2 regions of the Pseudoalteromonas sp. Z9A5 genome follow, and region 1 is predicted to be linked to the other one. Evidence: predicted binding sites of a transcription regulator. Region 1 holds the regulator's gene; the other holds the start of a gene.
The links. The regulator MetJ, encoded in region 1, represses methionine synthesis genes. The targets are predictions, from matches to a motif close to TAGACGTCTAGACGTCTA.

Region 1 (8,206 bases):
TACGTAACAACTCATACCATGTAGTAGGTGCTGTACCGGCATATTTATTAGCACTAATTAAATGACAATCACGCTCAACAAAGTCTGTGTATAACAAACTAAATTGTTCACTAGCAGTTATATCTATAACAACTTTATGCTCATAATCGAGCTCACTAATCACATGTAATAAATCAGACTTATTATATTTGCATGCTTCATGCTGCCATTGCGTATCCCACTGCTGGGTATTAATACCACTGGCATTAAATAGCATTTGTGTTGAGCGAACTAAACTTACCAGTTTAATACTATAATCATTTGGCAAGCGTTTAATTTGCGAAGACAACTGATCAATAAAAACCTTACCTACATTGCCAAGCCCTGCCACTATTAATGCTATTTCTTGACCTTTATTTATCAGTTGGTCGTGCAATATACTCAGTACATCACTATCAATAAGTTGATCAGTCAGCAACAGTGCATAGCCGCACCCTTGATGAACAAACCTAGGCTTAATGCTTTGTTGATTTAATACATCGAGAGCTTGTAAGTTCAACGCATTAATATCTTGCTCTGATGCAATAACCGCACAACCATTTAAATTCGACTCACTAATATTAGCTCTGCCTGAAAAATAACTTACAATCTGATTTGTTGCAGCAGCAGGTACGATTAAATAAGTTTCCCCACTTTGATTGAAATGATGAAGGCTATGCTGAATAAGCTGGCTGATATCTGCAACCTCTCCTTCACTAAGCTCATCAATCGTTAATAAGTCCACATTATGTAACGTTGTTATAAAGCGCTTTTGTTTAACACTACCCTCTTTTACAATATCTGTTTGACCTGCTTGCACGTCAAAACTACTGCGAACAGCCAGTTTTATATCTGTATTTTTAAGTGGAGATAACGTTTTTGCGTGAAGTACAGGGTTACCCAATCTGGCTAATAAATTAGCCTGCCCTCGGCATATTTTAGCGTATTTAATCGCTTTACTAACTTTACGAGGATCGGCGCTAAACACGCCTTGAGTGTCAGTCCAAATGCATACTTGCTTTGCATTGCAGTAATTTGCTAATAAGGTCGCGCTATAATCGCTGCCATTACGGCCCAACGTTACAGTATCGCCATTAGTATTTTTAGCAATAAATCCTGTTACTACGTTAATTTTACTATGATCGATTAAGTCGCTGCATTGCTTAACATTTTGTGTATGTAATAGTTGCCCATTATTTAAAGAAAATAACTCTCTAGCATCTTGCGCGCAGGCATCAATATTTAGTTGCTGTAAATAAGTTGCTAATAAACGCGCCGACCATAATTCACCATGAGCGAGTAACACAGCTTCTTGCAATTGCTTATTTTTAGCTAATTCTGTAATTAAACTTAATTCTTCATTTAATGTTTTAAGTGCACTGCGTTTAAGATCCGCTTGTAACAATTGTTTAATCAAATCACTTTGGTGATTACTTAGCTGTAATAATATATCAGCCACAACTTGCATATCTTGTTGCTGATAACTTTGCCATAGCGTTACTAGAGTATCAGTTGTTTTACCTGATGCAGATACCACCACACAATCACCAGATTGAGTATGAGCTAAAATAATCTTTGCAACGCTTTGATAGCGCTCGGTCGAACTCAAACTCGAACCACCAAATTTATGTACGCAATTAACCATATTCTACCAATCCATTTTATGGGTGCTAATTACCAAAGTGCAGGATGAGCAGCACTTTGCTTAACGTTACCGTTAGACTACCCAGCACCTTTACCTAGTCGATTGGCATTAAGCTGTTGACCTGGTTTAACAAGGCTAAACACACGCTCCAGATCAGCGAGTAAATCTTGTATATCTTCAATACCAACCGAAATTCGAATCAACGTATCACCAACACCCGCCTCTAAACGTGCTTTTTCCTCCATTGCTGCATGAGTCATTGTCGCAGGGTGACAAATTAAGCTCTCTACCCCGCCAAGTGATTCAGCCAAACTAAAATCATGTAAGCTTGTTAAAAATGCTGCGGCATCGTTTATGTCGCCTTTAATATCAAAACTAACCATGCCACCAAAGCCAAGTTGTTGTGCTTTAGCGAGTGCATGTTGAGGATGCGACTCAAGGCCAGGATAATAAACTTGGCTAACAAATTCAGAGTTTTCAAGATATTTAGCGATTGCTAATGCATTTTCTTGGTGCTGCCTTAGGCGCACGTTCAAAGTACGTAAACCACGCAGTGTTAAATAACTATCAAATGGAGCACCTGTAATACCTATATTATTAGCCCACCAAGCAAGCTCATCACCAAGCTCTTGTGTTGCAGTAATAACAGCGCCGCCCACAACATCGGAATGTCCATTAATATATTTAGTGGTTGAATGCACCACAATATCTACACCAAACTTAATTGGGTTTTGCAGGGCTGGCGACAAGAACGTGTTATCGGCAGCCACTAATGCCCCGCATTGCTTTGCAATATCGGTTACTGCTTTTATGTCAGTTAAACGTAGCACTGGATTACTTGGTGTTTCGATCCAAATTAGTTTTGGTTTAATTGCTAATATTTTTTGAAGACTTTCTGGCTTTGTTAAATCTAAAACTTCAAGCTTTAGCAAGCCACGTTTTTGTAACGAAGTAAATAAACGGTAGCTTCCACCGTAGCAGTCGTGTGGGATCACTAATGTATCATCGTGATTAAGCAGCTGAGTTGCTAAATGCACAGCCGCCATACCTGTGGCTGTAATTATGCCGCGCACTCCACCTTCGAGCTCTGCAAGCGTCTCAGCTAAAATATCGCGATTAGGATTACCACTGCGACCGTAGTCATATGCACGCTTAGTATCGAAGTCGGCAAACGAATAAGTAGTCGATAAATAAATTGGTGCTACCACTGCTCCATGATGTTTATCGGCTTCTACACCGCTACGAACTGCAATGGTTGCTTTGTTTTTTTCGCTCATATTCGTCACCTAATTAATTTGGATGTTTAGACGTCTAAAAGAGTAATTTATTCAATTTAAGAAGTCAAAACATTTAAACCTCTAGATGGCTAAACAACAAGTATTTGACTATCTTTTTTAAATCGATAGAATTTCACGCATATTCACACGCTTTTTATGCCGTGTGAGCAATTAATAATCTGAGGCAACGATACATCTTATGGCTAAATGGAATGGTGAGTATATTCACCCATACGCAGAACACGGTAAAAAATCAGAACAAGTTAAGAAAATTACCGTTTCGATCCCACTAAATGTATTAAAGGTATTAACTGACGAACGTACTCGCCGTCAAATTAATAACCTGCGTCATGCAACAAACAGTGAGTTATTATGTGAAGCGTTTTTACATGCATTTACAGGTCAACCGTTACCTAATGACGACGACCTACGTAAAGATAACGCAGAAAAAGTACCAGAAGAAGTGAAAAAAATAATGCAAGAAATGGGGTTAGAAGTCCCTGTTTTAGATGACGAATAAATAGATAAAGTAAAACAAAAAAACCTCAGTAATTACTGAGGTTTTTTTATGACTAAATTTTACTGTGTAACGCTACTGTATAGGTTTACTGCATATAGTTTTCTGGCAACTCAATTTGCGCTACACCAGATTCAACAGCAGCAAGAGCAACCGCTCTTGCTATGCGTGGTAATAAACGTGGGTCCATTGGTTTTGGAATAATATACTGCGCACCAAATTCTAGCTTATCTACACCAGCGGCTTTTAGCACTTCAACAGGTACAGGCTCTTTTGCAATGCTGCGAATAGCTTCTACTGCTGCTATTTTCATTTCATCGTTAATAGCACTTGCGCGTACATCAAGCGCACCACGAAAAATAAACGGGAAACACAAAACATTATTAACCTGATTTGGATAATCAGAACGCCCTGTCGCCATAATTAAATCATTGCGTGCGCTGTGTGCAAGTGCAGGATCAATTTCAGGATCAGGGTTTGAGCACGCAAACACAACCGGCTTATCTGCCATAAGCTTTAAATCTTCAGCTCCTAATAAATTAGGACCTGATACACCAACGAATACATCTGCATCTGCAATTACATCTTGTAATGTGCGTTTATCAGTATTATTAGCAAATAATTTTTTATACTCATTTAGATCTTCACGGCGAGTATGGATAACTCCTTTGCGGTCCAGCATGTAAATGTGTTCACGCAGTGCGCCACACTTTATTAATAGCTCCATACATGCAACGGCCGCAGCACCAGCACCTAAGCATACAATAGTAGCATCTTCGATTGATTTTTCTTGTACTTCGAGTGCATTTAACATACCCGCAGCGGTAACGATTGCAGTGCCATGTTGATCATCATGAAAAACAGGAATACTACAGCGCTCAATGAGTGCTTTTTCAATTTCAAAACACTCTGGCGCCTTAATATCTTCAAGGTTAATACCACCGAATGTGTCGGCAATATTAGCAACCGTGTTAATAAAATCTTCTGTTGTTTTGTGCTTAACTTCAATATCGATTGAATCTAGACCCGCAAAACGTTTAAATAATAAAGCTTTACCTTCCATTACCGGCTTAGATGCAAGAGGACCTAAATTACCTAACCCTAAAATGGCAGTGCCATTGGTAATTACCGCAACCATATTGCCTTTACCGGTATATTTGTAAGCATTTGCAGGATCAGCGGCAATTTCACGCACAGGTTCGGCAACCCCTGGACTATATGCTAACGCTAAGTCTTGAACCGTTTCAGCTGGCTTAGTTAGTTCAATGCTGATTTTGCCTGGAACGGGATGAGAATGATAATGTAGTGCTTGTTCACGAAAGTCTGACATAACGCGATTGTATCCTGCAATTTAAGTTAAAGTGAGAGGTGTTGTCTGGGTTACGATACCCTTATTATTTTTAAATTCCAAGTAATATCAGATCTATCCTGTTATCTGCTAGATGCATTGATTTTAAGAGGTTTTTTTAAAAAACAGCTAAAACACAGCAACATTTCATGAGCAAAAATTCATCTAAAATATAGTTTTAAAAGCACTTTTAGCGTGTTGTGATTTTTGATGTAGCGCGCAGTTGAGACTTTAATATAAACCATATTAAATGACTTAAATCGTTACTTTTAAAACATTTATCTTCATGTTAGCTGCATTTAACAACGTAGTTAAAATTAGATAATTAAAAATATAGAGACAATTATGCAGTTTGTCTGCAGAGGTTTATGCATACTCATAATAAAAGCAGAAAATAGTGACACGAAGAAGAAAGGGGATAATTAAAATAAAAAAATAAATAAATGAGACAAATTATAGGTATAAAAAAAGCACCCTAAGGTGCTTTTCTCAACTAGACAGCAATAATTACTTCTTGCTACCAAGTGCACCGAAACGCTTGTTGAAACGATCAACACGTCCGCCAGTGTCTAAAACTTTTTGCTTACCAGTGTAAAACGGGTGACACGCAGAACATACGTCTAAGTGAATGTTTTTACATAAAGTAGAGCTTGTTTCGAATTCATTTCCGCATGAACATGTTGCTGAAATTACTTCGTACTTAGGGTGAATACCTTCTTTCATAGAAACCTCTAGTTAAGGCCGCATCGCTCTCCAAACCCGTAGTTTGGTACCATACGTCGTTAAAACAAATTGTTGGAGCCGGATTTTATCCAACAACAACCCCGCACACAAGTTTTAATTATATTTTTTGCTAAAAAAGTAATCAAATACTAAAGCGACTACAATTTGCTTGTAGGTTTTTAGCTATATTTTTAGTACATTACAGCATTAATTTTATAGGTAGAGTTGTTATGCGTTTTGTTGAAGTTGCAATAAAGGTTCCACTACCACGCACCTTTGATTATAAAATAGACGAGCAACTCACTAATATTGCCTCAGACTTAAAACCTGGTATGCGCGTTTTAGTGCCTTTTGGTAATCAACGTAAAGTTGCTGTAGTACTGGCACTCAAAAACACGACTGAAGTACCTGAAAACAAAATTAAAAGTATTTTTGAAGTTATTGACGATACCCCTATTTTATCATCGCAGCATATAGAACTACTTAGTTTTACTGCCCGTTATTACTGTTATCCGCTAGGTGAAACTATCCACATAGCATTACCAAGTGCATTACGCCAAGGTGAGTCGCCAGATAAAACCAGTATTAACATGGTCGCACTTACAGAAAAAGGCGCCAAAGTACCTTCGTTAAAAGCAAAAACGCAGCTCAACTTATTAAAGCAATTATCGCAATCGGGTAAATCGTCATTAACTGAGCTAAAAGCTTTAGGATTTAGTAAAAAAACGATTGATAGCCTTATCGATAAAGACCTAATAACACAAACTATTGAACACGATAACCAATGGCAAAGCGTCGCTCCTACTGTTGGTAGCAAGCCAACACTTAATAAAGAGCAAGCGGTAGCCTGTACTGCAATAAATCAAAGTACAGGTTTTAGCAGCTTTTTATTAGAAGGTGTTACAGGGAGCGGTAAAACCGAAGTTTATTTGCAATGCCTTGAAGAGGTATTAAAACGCGGCGAACAAGCTCTCGTATTAGTACCCGAAATAGGCTTAACGCCACAAACAGTTAACCGTTTTCGCCGCCGCTTTCCTGATACGCCAATCATGCTTTGGCACTCAGCCCTTACCGACAACGAGCGGTTACAAACATGGCGTTTTTGCGAGAAAGGCAGTTGTGCAGTAGTGATTGGCACACGTTCGAGTATTTTTCTACCATTTTTAAAGCTCGGCATGATTGTAGTGGATGAAGAGCACGACTCTTCATTTAAACAACAAGATACATTGCGTTACCACGCTCGCGATTTAGCAGCGTATCGCGCCTACCAACATAAAATTCCACTTATATTAGGTAGCGCAACACCAGCGCTCGAAACACTCCATAAAGCTATAAATAATAAATACCAATTATTAAGCCTAACTGAGCGCGCTCAAACAGCGACCGATAACCAATTTAAATTGCTCGATATGAAAGGACAACCCGACCAAGCAGGTATTGCTCATGCAAGCCTTGCAACTATGCGTCAGCATTTAAATCGTGGCAAACAAGTAATGGTGTTTTTAAATCGTCGTGGGTTTTCGCCAACACTTATTTGTCATGAATGTGGTTGGTTGAGTGAATGTAAACGCTGCAGTACCAGCGCAACTTTTCATAAGGCAATTGGTCAAATGATCTGTCACCACTGTGGCGATCAATATCATGTTCCTCATCAATGCCCTGATTGTGGAAGTACACAAATATTCCCTAATGGTAAAGGCACAGAGCAAATAGAAGAATTTTTAACTACCGAATTTCCCGATACGCCTATTACTCGTATTGACCGTGACTCAACCCGCCGTAAAGGCAGCCTTGAAAAAGCGCTCGACGAAATAAATTTAGGTGGTGCGCGTATTTTAGTAGGCACACAAATGCTAGCTAAAGGACATCACTTTGCAGATGTAAGCCTAGTGCTTATTTTAGACGTAGACAGCGGCTTATATTCATGTGATTTTAGAGCGACAGAGCATTTAGCACAACTTGTTACGCAAGTAGCTGGTCGCGCCGGACGTTCCGGCGAACCTGGGCAAGTGCTGCTACAAACCCATTTCCCCGAGCACCCACTTTTACAAGATTTAGTTAATAATGGTTATCAAGACTTTGCTCGTTTTGCACTAAGTGAACGCGATGACGCCGACCTACCACCCATCACAAATATGGCAATAGTTCGCGCTCAGGGACATAGTATTAAGCAAGTCGTCGATTTTTTGACGGATTTGGTTCCTGTGAATGGGGTATCTGGTATACAATTGCTCGGTCCGATCCCTGCTCCACTTGAAAAAGTTGCAGGCATGTATCGTTTTCAATTACATATTCAAGCGCAAGATCGCCGCATATTACATCAGTACCTTGCGCAAATGGTTGATTATTTAAGTTCGAGTAAACTTGCACAAAAAGTTCGCTGGAGCCTAGATGTAGACCCTATAGACATGATTTAGGTTAAGGCCAAAATAAAGCTATGGCACAGCACGATTACATAAACAAAAAACCAGCAAGCAGAAAAAATAATAAGCAAACGCCCGCTAAAAAACCATTTCCTATTATTTTAGTGGTTATAGCTATTTTATTGGTAAGCGGATTTGTCTATGGATTATGGTTTATTAAAAGTAACGCCGATCCTAAACTCGTTGAAAAACAAGCGAACCCAGTTCCTCCGGTAAAAGTTGTAGTACCTCGTACACCAGAGTTTATTGAAGAAA
Region 2 (8,206 bases), on a different contig from region 1:
TGCGGCGTGTGCCTTCAATAAATTCTACGGCGTAGTTATCGTGCTCTTCAATACCGGTGGCTACGGCAAATATATTAGGGTCGAATATAATATCTTCTGGCGCAAAGCCAATGTCTTCTACCAATATTTTATAACTGCGCGCACATATTGCGAACTTACGGTCTGCCGTGTCGGCTTGCCCGTCGGTATCAAACGCCATTACAACAGCGGCTGCACCAAAGCGTTTTATTATTTTAGCTTGGCGAATAAACGGTTCTTCACCCTCTTTTAGCGATATTGAGTTAACAATTGCCTTGCCTTGAATACACTTTAAGCCTGCTTCTATTACTTCCCATTTTGAGGAGTCGACCATAATTGGTACGCGAGAAATATCAGGCTCTGAGGCTATTAAGTTTAAAAACTTAACCATGGCGGCTTTTGAGTCCAACATGGCTTCGTCCATATTAATATCAATAACCTGTGCGCCATTTTCTACTTGTTCGCGTGCCACTGTTAGTGCAGCTTCAAAGTCTTCTTCCATGATTAAACGTTTAAACATGGCAGAACCCGTTACATTGGTACGTTCGCCGACATTAGTAAATACTGCTATTTGTTGGGTCATGCTGGCTCCTTAATTTAAGTTACAGGCTTCAAGGCCTGATAAACGCATGCGTACTTCAAGCTCTGGCAGTTGGCGTGGTTTAACGCCCGCTAAACCTTTTGCAAAAGCGCGAATATGCGCAGGCGTGGTGCCACAGCATCCGCCTACTATATTAATAAAGCCCGATTTACCCCAATCGATAATTTCGGTTGCCATATCGCCCGCTTCTAAGTCGTATTCACCAAACTCATTGGGTAAGCCCGCATTAGGGTGTACCGATGTAAAGGTTTCGCACACGCGCGATAACTCTTCTACATACTGGCGCAGTAAATCAGGACCAAGCGCACAGTTTAGACCAATAGAAATAGGCTTAATATGGCGAATAGAATTATAAAATGCTTCGGTTGTTTGCCCCGAAAGCGTACGGCCTGAGGCATCGGTAATAGTACCCGAAATCATAACTGGTAATTTACGCCCTGCTTGCTCAAAGGCTTCTTCAACGCCAAACGAGGCGGCTTTTGCGTTAAGGGTGTCGAATATAGTTTCGATTAGTATTAAATCGGCGCCGCCTTCCATTAATGCAAGTGTTGATTCAATATACGCAGTAACCAGCTTGTCAAAGGTGACATTTCGGTAACCCGGATCGTTTACGTCTGGCGAAATTGAACACGTTTTAGATGTCGGCCCTAAAACACCGGCTACATAACGCGGTTTTTCTGGCGTTTTAGCCGTAAATTCATCACAAATGGCGCGTGCTAATTTAGCCGACTCTAGGTTTATTTCACGGCTTAGGCTTGCCATGTCGTAATCTTCCATCGAAATAGTGGTCGAGTTAAACGTGTTGGTTTCGATAATATCGGCGCCCGCTGATAAAAAACCACGATGAATATCAGTGATTAAATTGGGCTTGGTTAGGCTTAATAAATCGTTATTGCCTTTAATTAATACATGCCAGTCTTTAAAACGCTCTCCGCGATAGTCTTCTTCTTCTAGCTTATGATCTTGGATCATGGTGCCCATAGCGCCATCTAAAATTAAAATGCGTTCTTTTAATGCGGCGCTTATTTCGGCTTGCTTATTATTTGTAGGAGCGTTATTCGGCATAGTTGTTAGTCCTCACGTCTTGGCTAACTAAATTAATATCATACGGTGTGGTTTGGTACACGTAGTAATTTAACCAGTTCGAAAAAAGTAAAAAAGCATGGCTTTGCCACGTTTTTGAAGGTTGTTTGGTTGCATCGTCATCCGGAAAATAATTTTCGGGTTTTGGTGCATTAGGGCTTTTTTTACAATCGCGGTCGTATTCTGCTTTTAGCGAGTCGGCGTCATACTCAGGGTGACCGGTTATAAACACTTGGCTACCCGATTTATTTTTAAGTAAGTAAGCCCCTACTCGCTCAGAACCTGCCAGTACAACTAGCTCATCGCAGGCGTTTATTTTATTTATATCAATGTGACCATAGCGTGAGTGCGGTACTAAAAAGGTGTCGTCGAACCCGCGAGTCAGTGCGCCGTGATCAAAGTAACATTGGTGGGTAAATACACCACACAGTTTGTCGTCTTTTAAATCACGCTTTAAATTGTAACGGTGATATAACGCTGCATGTGCTGCCCAGCACGAAAATAACGTAGAGGTAACATGTTGCTCAGCCCAATCAATAATGACCTTTAGCTCATCCCAATACGCTACATCGTCGTATTCTAAATGGGCAAGTGGCGCACCGGTTACAATTAACGCATCGTAATTGTTGTCTTTAACCTCAGAAAAATAACGATAAAAGGTATCAAGGTGCTCTTCAGAATTACTGCTACTGCGGTGAGTGTCGAGGCGCAGTAGTTCTACATTTACTTGCAAAGGCGAGTTGGCAAGCAAACGAATAAACTGAACTTCGGTTTCTACTTTATTAGGCATTAAGTTTAAAATAGCCAAACGCATTGGGCGTATTTCTTGCGTTTTTGCACGTGTTTTTGGCATTACAAATACGTTTTCTTGACGTAAACGTGCAATAGCCGGTAACTCGTCTTTTACTGTAATTGGCATATTTTTACTCCTGCTCATAAAAACCGAAAGTTAATTATGAACTGAAAGTAAAAAATATCAACCTCTAGATGTATAGATGTCTAAATGAAATTTATTCATTCTATTAAATTAGGATTTACCGAGATGATGTGTATGAGGAAAAACACCTTTATTATAAAACAACCAGCTTTAATATTTTGAACTAGCGCTACTAAAAACGAGTAGCGCATATGCAGTTAAAAACGGTAAATCACAGATAAATTAAGTGCGTAAATATCGCCTTGATCTGCATCAAAATATTGATACTCTGCACTTACTTGCCATTGTTGACTTAACATATAGTCAACTCCAGTTCCGTAAGTTACGCCGCCTTCATCATAGTTTTGCTCAGTTATAAGCGAAGTTTGTGAATCTGTACCAATTATTGATTCTGCCAGGTTTCTTAAGTCGCCTTCATTATAACTTAATTTATTTCTGCCATAGCCCCCAAATAAAAACACATCAGCTCGAGATGAAATTGGGTAATTAGCTTTTACAAATATACTTGTTTGCAAATCAAGGCTTGAATCAATTTGGCTCTGAATGGGTTCTGAGGTGAGCGAGCCGTCTTGTGGGTTTTGAGTAAAAACAACTCCATTTAAAGGTGCTAATTCATCATTTAATCCAAACCCTACACGCCCTTCTAATGCAAAGTATTGCGAAAACTGATAACCAAACCGTCCGTAAAGCGTTGTAAATTGTAAGCTATCACTTTCATGAACATCAATCTGTGTTGAGCCCATACCTACTCCATGGTAATAGCCGCTTACACGGAGCATGTCTGCGTGGCTCGAAAATGAATATAAACCTAAAAGTAACGCGCTTAATTTTATAACTGTTGTTGTTTTCATGTTCATTCCTTAAACGTAATTAATACTAGATGACTACTTATGATTTAAAACAAATTTTAGACTAAGTCTTAAAATTTGTTTCTTTTTTGTAACCTGTAAACATCTTGTCTCTTTTTTACTCAAATTGAAATATCTTCGAACAATATAAAACAATGCATTACATTATCTTACACATTACGGACTTTGTAATAACCGCATTTTAATGAGCTTTTAATAAGCTATAAACGCATCCATTACCAACACAAGTGTATAGTTCTATACAGCATTCGTTGACTGTTTCACCCGTCAGCCACTACAATACAACATTGAAATTTTTATTATTATTTGAAGGCTTTCCTCCATGGTTTTACCTGATAAATTTATATTCTCGATGAGTCGAGTATCTAAGGTTGTGCCACCTAAGCGCACTATCTTAAAAGATATTTCGTTACACTTTTTTCCTGGCGCTAAAATTGGTGTGCTTGGTTTAAACGGTTCTGGTAAATCTACGTTACTACGTATTATGGCCGGTGTTGACCAAGATTTTGAAGGTGATGCACATCCTCAGCCTGGTACAAAAATTGGTTATTTACCGCAAGAGCCTGTTTTAGACGAAAGCAAAACAGTTCGTGAAATTGTTGAAGAAGCTGTTGGCGAAGTTAAACACGCACTTAAACGCCTTGACGAAGTGTATAACGAATACGCCATGGAAGACGCTGACTTTGACGCACTTGCAAAAGAGCAAGGCGAGCTTGAAGCTGTTATCCAGGCACACGATGGTCACAACATTGATAACGTTTTAGAGCGTGCAGCTGATGCACTTCGCCTGCCAGAATGGGATGCTAAAATTGAGCACCTTTCAGGTGGTGAGCGTCGTCGTGTTGCTATATGTCGATTATTGCTTGAAAAACCAGACATGCTTATTCTCGATGAACCAACTAACCACTTGGATGCTGAGTCGGTTGCATGGCTTGAGCGCTTCTTACACGATTACGAAGGCACTGTTGTGGCGGTAACGCATGACCGTTACTTCCTTGATAATGTAGCTGGTTGGATATTAGAGCTCGACCGTGGTGAAGGTATTCCATGGGAAGGTAACTACTCTTCTTGGCTTGAACAAAAAGATGCGCGCTTACAGCAAGAACAAAAATCTGAAAAGGCACGTCAAAAATCAATTGCGCAAGAACTTGAATGGGTTCGTTCAAACCCTAAAGGTCGTCAAGCTAAGTCAAAAGCACGTATGGCTCAGTTTACTGAAATGCAGCAGTCTGATTACCAAAAACGTAACGAAACTAACGAGATGTTTATTCCACCTGGTCCGCGTTTAGGCGACCAAGTACTTGAAGTAACTAATCTTCGTAAGAGTTTTGGCGATCGCGTTTTAATTGACGATTTAAGTTTTAGCATGCCAAAAGGTGCCATTGTGGGCATTATTGGTGCGAATGGCGCGGGTAAATCAACGCTGTTTAAAATGATCAGTGGTGAGCAAAAGCAAGACAGCGGTAGCATTACTATTGGCGAAAGCGTACACATTGCTACCGTTGATCAGTTCCGCGACGGTATGGACGAAAGCAAAACTGTTTTCCAAGAAATATCAGACGGTCAAGACGTACTGAAAATTGGTAACTTTGAGTTCCAAAGCCGTGCGTATGTAAGTCGCTTTAACTTTAAAGGTAACGATCAGCAAAAGTTTGTTAAAGACCTATCAGGTGGTGAGCGTAACCGTTTACACCTTGCTAAGTTATTAAAAGCTGGCGGTAATGTGTTACTACTCGATGAGCCAACCAATGACTTGGACGTTGAAACACTACGCGCACTAGAAAACGCTATTTTAGAGTTCCCTGGTTGTGTAATGTGTATCTCGCATGACCGTTGGTTCCTTGACCGTATTGCTACGCACATTTTAGATTACCGCGACGAAGGTCAAATTAACTTTTTTGATGGTAACTATACTGAATACGAAGAGTGGCTTAAAAAGACACTTGGTGCAGCAGCAACTGAACCTAAACGTATTAAGTACAAAAAAATTGGTTAATATTTACCGTAATTAATTTATTACAGTAATACTAAGCCCTGCATTTATGCGGGGCTTTTTTATGCCACCAGCATTACAGGAGCATATCCTGCTAGCATGTAGAGAATTACCCGCTATGCTTAATTTATTATAAAAACAGTAAGGCTAAATTAGGTTATGCAAAATCGTCGTCAGTTTTCTCGTGTTTTATTTTCAACCGATGCACAAGTAATTTTTAATGATCACCAATACCCATGTAAATTACTTGATGTATCTTTGCATGGCGCATTAATCACTAAATGCGATGCTTTTATAAGTAACACTAATTCTAATGCAATACTGCGTTTTATACTTCCTCAAAGCGAAATAGAAATAAAAATGGAGGTTGTGGTGTGCCATATAGAAGCCGATCATATTGGTTTAAAATGCCACCATATTGATATAGACAGCATTACTTATTTAAAGCGTTTAATAGAGCTAAACTTAGCTGATGACGAACTATTACATCGCGAACTCGCTATGTTGATTCACGACACACAAGAATAGACTCATTTGGATTAGTTGATTACCATGGTGCAAACTTTTCAACTTGTGTAAACATGACTTTAAATCCACATTTACCTTTGGTGTATCACCCTAACTACTCGTTTAATTTCGATCCAAAGCATCGTTTTGCAATGAGTAAGTTTGCACATTTATATCAGCATGTAGCAGAGCTGGGCTTGATTGGCGATAACCTGGTTGAGCCAATATTAGGCACGCCAGAGCCACTTGAGCTAATACACTGCGAAAATTACATACACGATTTGTGGAATAACCGCTTAGATGAAAAAGCAATGCGCCGCATTGGTTTACCTTGGTCAAAAGAGCTTATGGCACGTACCTTTACAGCTCCTCAAGGTACGTTACAAACAGCTCGTTTAGCACTTAAACATGGTATAGCGTGCCACTTAGCCGGTGGTACACACCATGCGCATACCGATTTTGGCTCAGGCTACTGCATGGTTAACGATTTAGCCTTTACCACGCAAACTTTAATTGAATCGGGTGAAGTAACTAACGTACTTATTTTTGATTTAGACGTGCACCAAGGTGATGGCACAGCCGCAATGTTAGAGCATCAAGCATACGCTTATACTTGTTCTATTCATTGTGAAAAAAACTTCCCTTTTAGAAAATCCGCTAGCGATTTAGATATTGGCTTAGCCGATAATATGAAAGACGACGAATACCTTGCCATAGTTGACGACACCTTGAGTTATTTACTTAAAGAGCTAAACCCAAGCTTGGTACTTTACGATGCTGGCGTTGATATTTGGCAAGGCGATGGCTTGGGTAAATTAGATATTAGCTGGGATGGCATAGTTAAGCGCGACCATTTAGTGCTAAAACGCTGCCTTGAACACAACACACCCGTTGCCACAGTAATAGGTGGTGGCTACGATAAAGACCACCTTCGGCTCGCTAAACGCCACGCTATTGTTGTTGAGCAAGCAGCTCGCTTTTAGTTTGAAATAAAAATGTTAAATTCTCGTTCTTATTTAATATGTAAAATAAGAACGAACATATTATGAAGCAACTATTTATTGCCATCGCACTAATTTTTATAAGCTTTACAAGCTATTCGCAAGAAGAAAGTACGCAAGAAACATACCCTAAGCTGCCTACATTAAATTTACAAATGGCTGATGGGTCTGCACTCAATACTCAAGATTTATTAGGTCAACCTTACGTTTTACACTTTTGGGCAACGTGGTGTCCGTACTGTAAAAAGCTTCAGCCAGCACTTCAAAAAATTGATGATATGGGCTTAAAAGTTATTGCCGTGAGCTTTAAAGAAGATGACGATGCTACTCCCGCTAAAGCGCTTAGCGACAGAGGCTATACTTTTAAAACAGCCGTAAAAGCCGATGCAATAGCACAGCAATTAGGTATACGAGGCACACCTACTACATTGTTTGTAAATAAAGAAGGCAATGTAATTTGGCTGACTAATACGTCAAATCCAGAGGACGCAAACCTACATTTAAAGGCACGAACATTGTTGCACTCCATCGACATGGCAACTGAGTAACTTATTGCGCTTTTAACTGATTAGGTGTTAAGCCTGTCCAGCGTTTAAAGGCGCGCCGAAAGTTAGGTATATCGTAAAAAGCTAAATGTTCAGCGACTTGTTCGTTATGTTTAGCGCACAGAGTAAGTAGGTAAATAGCTTTGTGCTTATTTTGCTCATCTATTAACGCTGAAAAGCGTACCCCATTGAGTTTAAGTCTGCGCTTAAATGTAGCTGAGCTCATAGCAAAGTGCTTTGCGGTACACTCTAAATTAGCACTTGGGTGGGAGTATAAGTATCTGCAGACGGCTTCAATAAAAGTCATGCTAACTACGCTTTTATTATGTAGCTGCGACTGCGCTTGCATAAATCGTAATTGACTCGCATGCGGGTTTTTAGCCCTTAACATGGTTTTATTTAATACCCAGCGAGTACATGGCTTATCAAAACTTACCTTTAGCCCTAAATTTTGTTCGTACTCTTGAATATGCCGAGGGCGTTTAAAAGCAAAGTCGAACTGACAATGCGGGTAACTTTCGCTCACTCGTTTAAGTAAACTATAAAATGCAGTGCTGTATATCTCTAGCACATAGTGGTAAAGGCTTTCATCAAGCCCATGTGCTGGCTGAATATAAATATAAACATTATCGTTTTTAATATACGTTTGGCT

Region 2: metA (homoserine O-succinyltransferase) is a predicted target of MetJ. The motif match lies at 2,687-2,704, and genes of this name have one in related genera.

Annotation. Positions count from the first base shown of each region.
Region 1 is NZ_WTLC01000007.1:75,774-83,979, forward strand. Features, by position in the region: gene metL (bifunctional aspartate kinase/homoserine dehydrogenase II) at 1-1,663, opposite strand, end outside; gene metB (cystathionine gamma-synthase) at 1,741-2,940, opposite strand; gene metJ (met regulon transcriptional regulator MetJ) at 3,140-3,460, shown strand; gene GQR56_RS05680 (malic enzyme-like NAD(P)-binding protein) at 3,546-4,787, opposite strand; gene rpmE (50S ribosomal protein L31) at 5,313-5,528, opposite strand; gene priA (primosomal protein N') at 5,759-7,945, shown strand; gene GQR56_RS05695 (SPOR domain-containing protein) at 7,966-8,206, shown strand, end outside.
Region 2 is NZ_WTLC01000034.1:9,591-17,796, forward strand. Features, by position in the region: gene metH (methionine synthase) at 1-601, opposite strand, end outside; gene GQR56_RS15860 (homocysteine S-methyltransferase family protein) at 611-1,684, opposite strand; gene metA (homoserine O-succinyltransferase) at 1,674-2,621, opposite strand; gene GQR56_RS15870 (porin family protein) at 2,837-3,490, opposite strand; gene ettA (energy-dependent translational throttle protein EttA) at 3,831-5,504, shown strand; gene GQR56_RS15880 (PilZ domain-containing protein) at 5,661-6,029, shown strand; gene GQR56_RS15885 (histone deacetylase) at 6,083-6,991, shown strand; gene GQR56_RS15890 (TlpA disulfide reductase family protein) at 7,054-7,557, shown strand; gene GQR56_RS15895 (AraC family transcriptional regulator) at 7,559-8,206, opposite strand, start outside.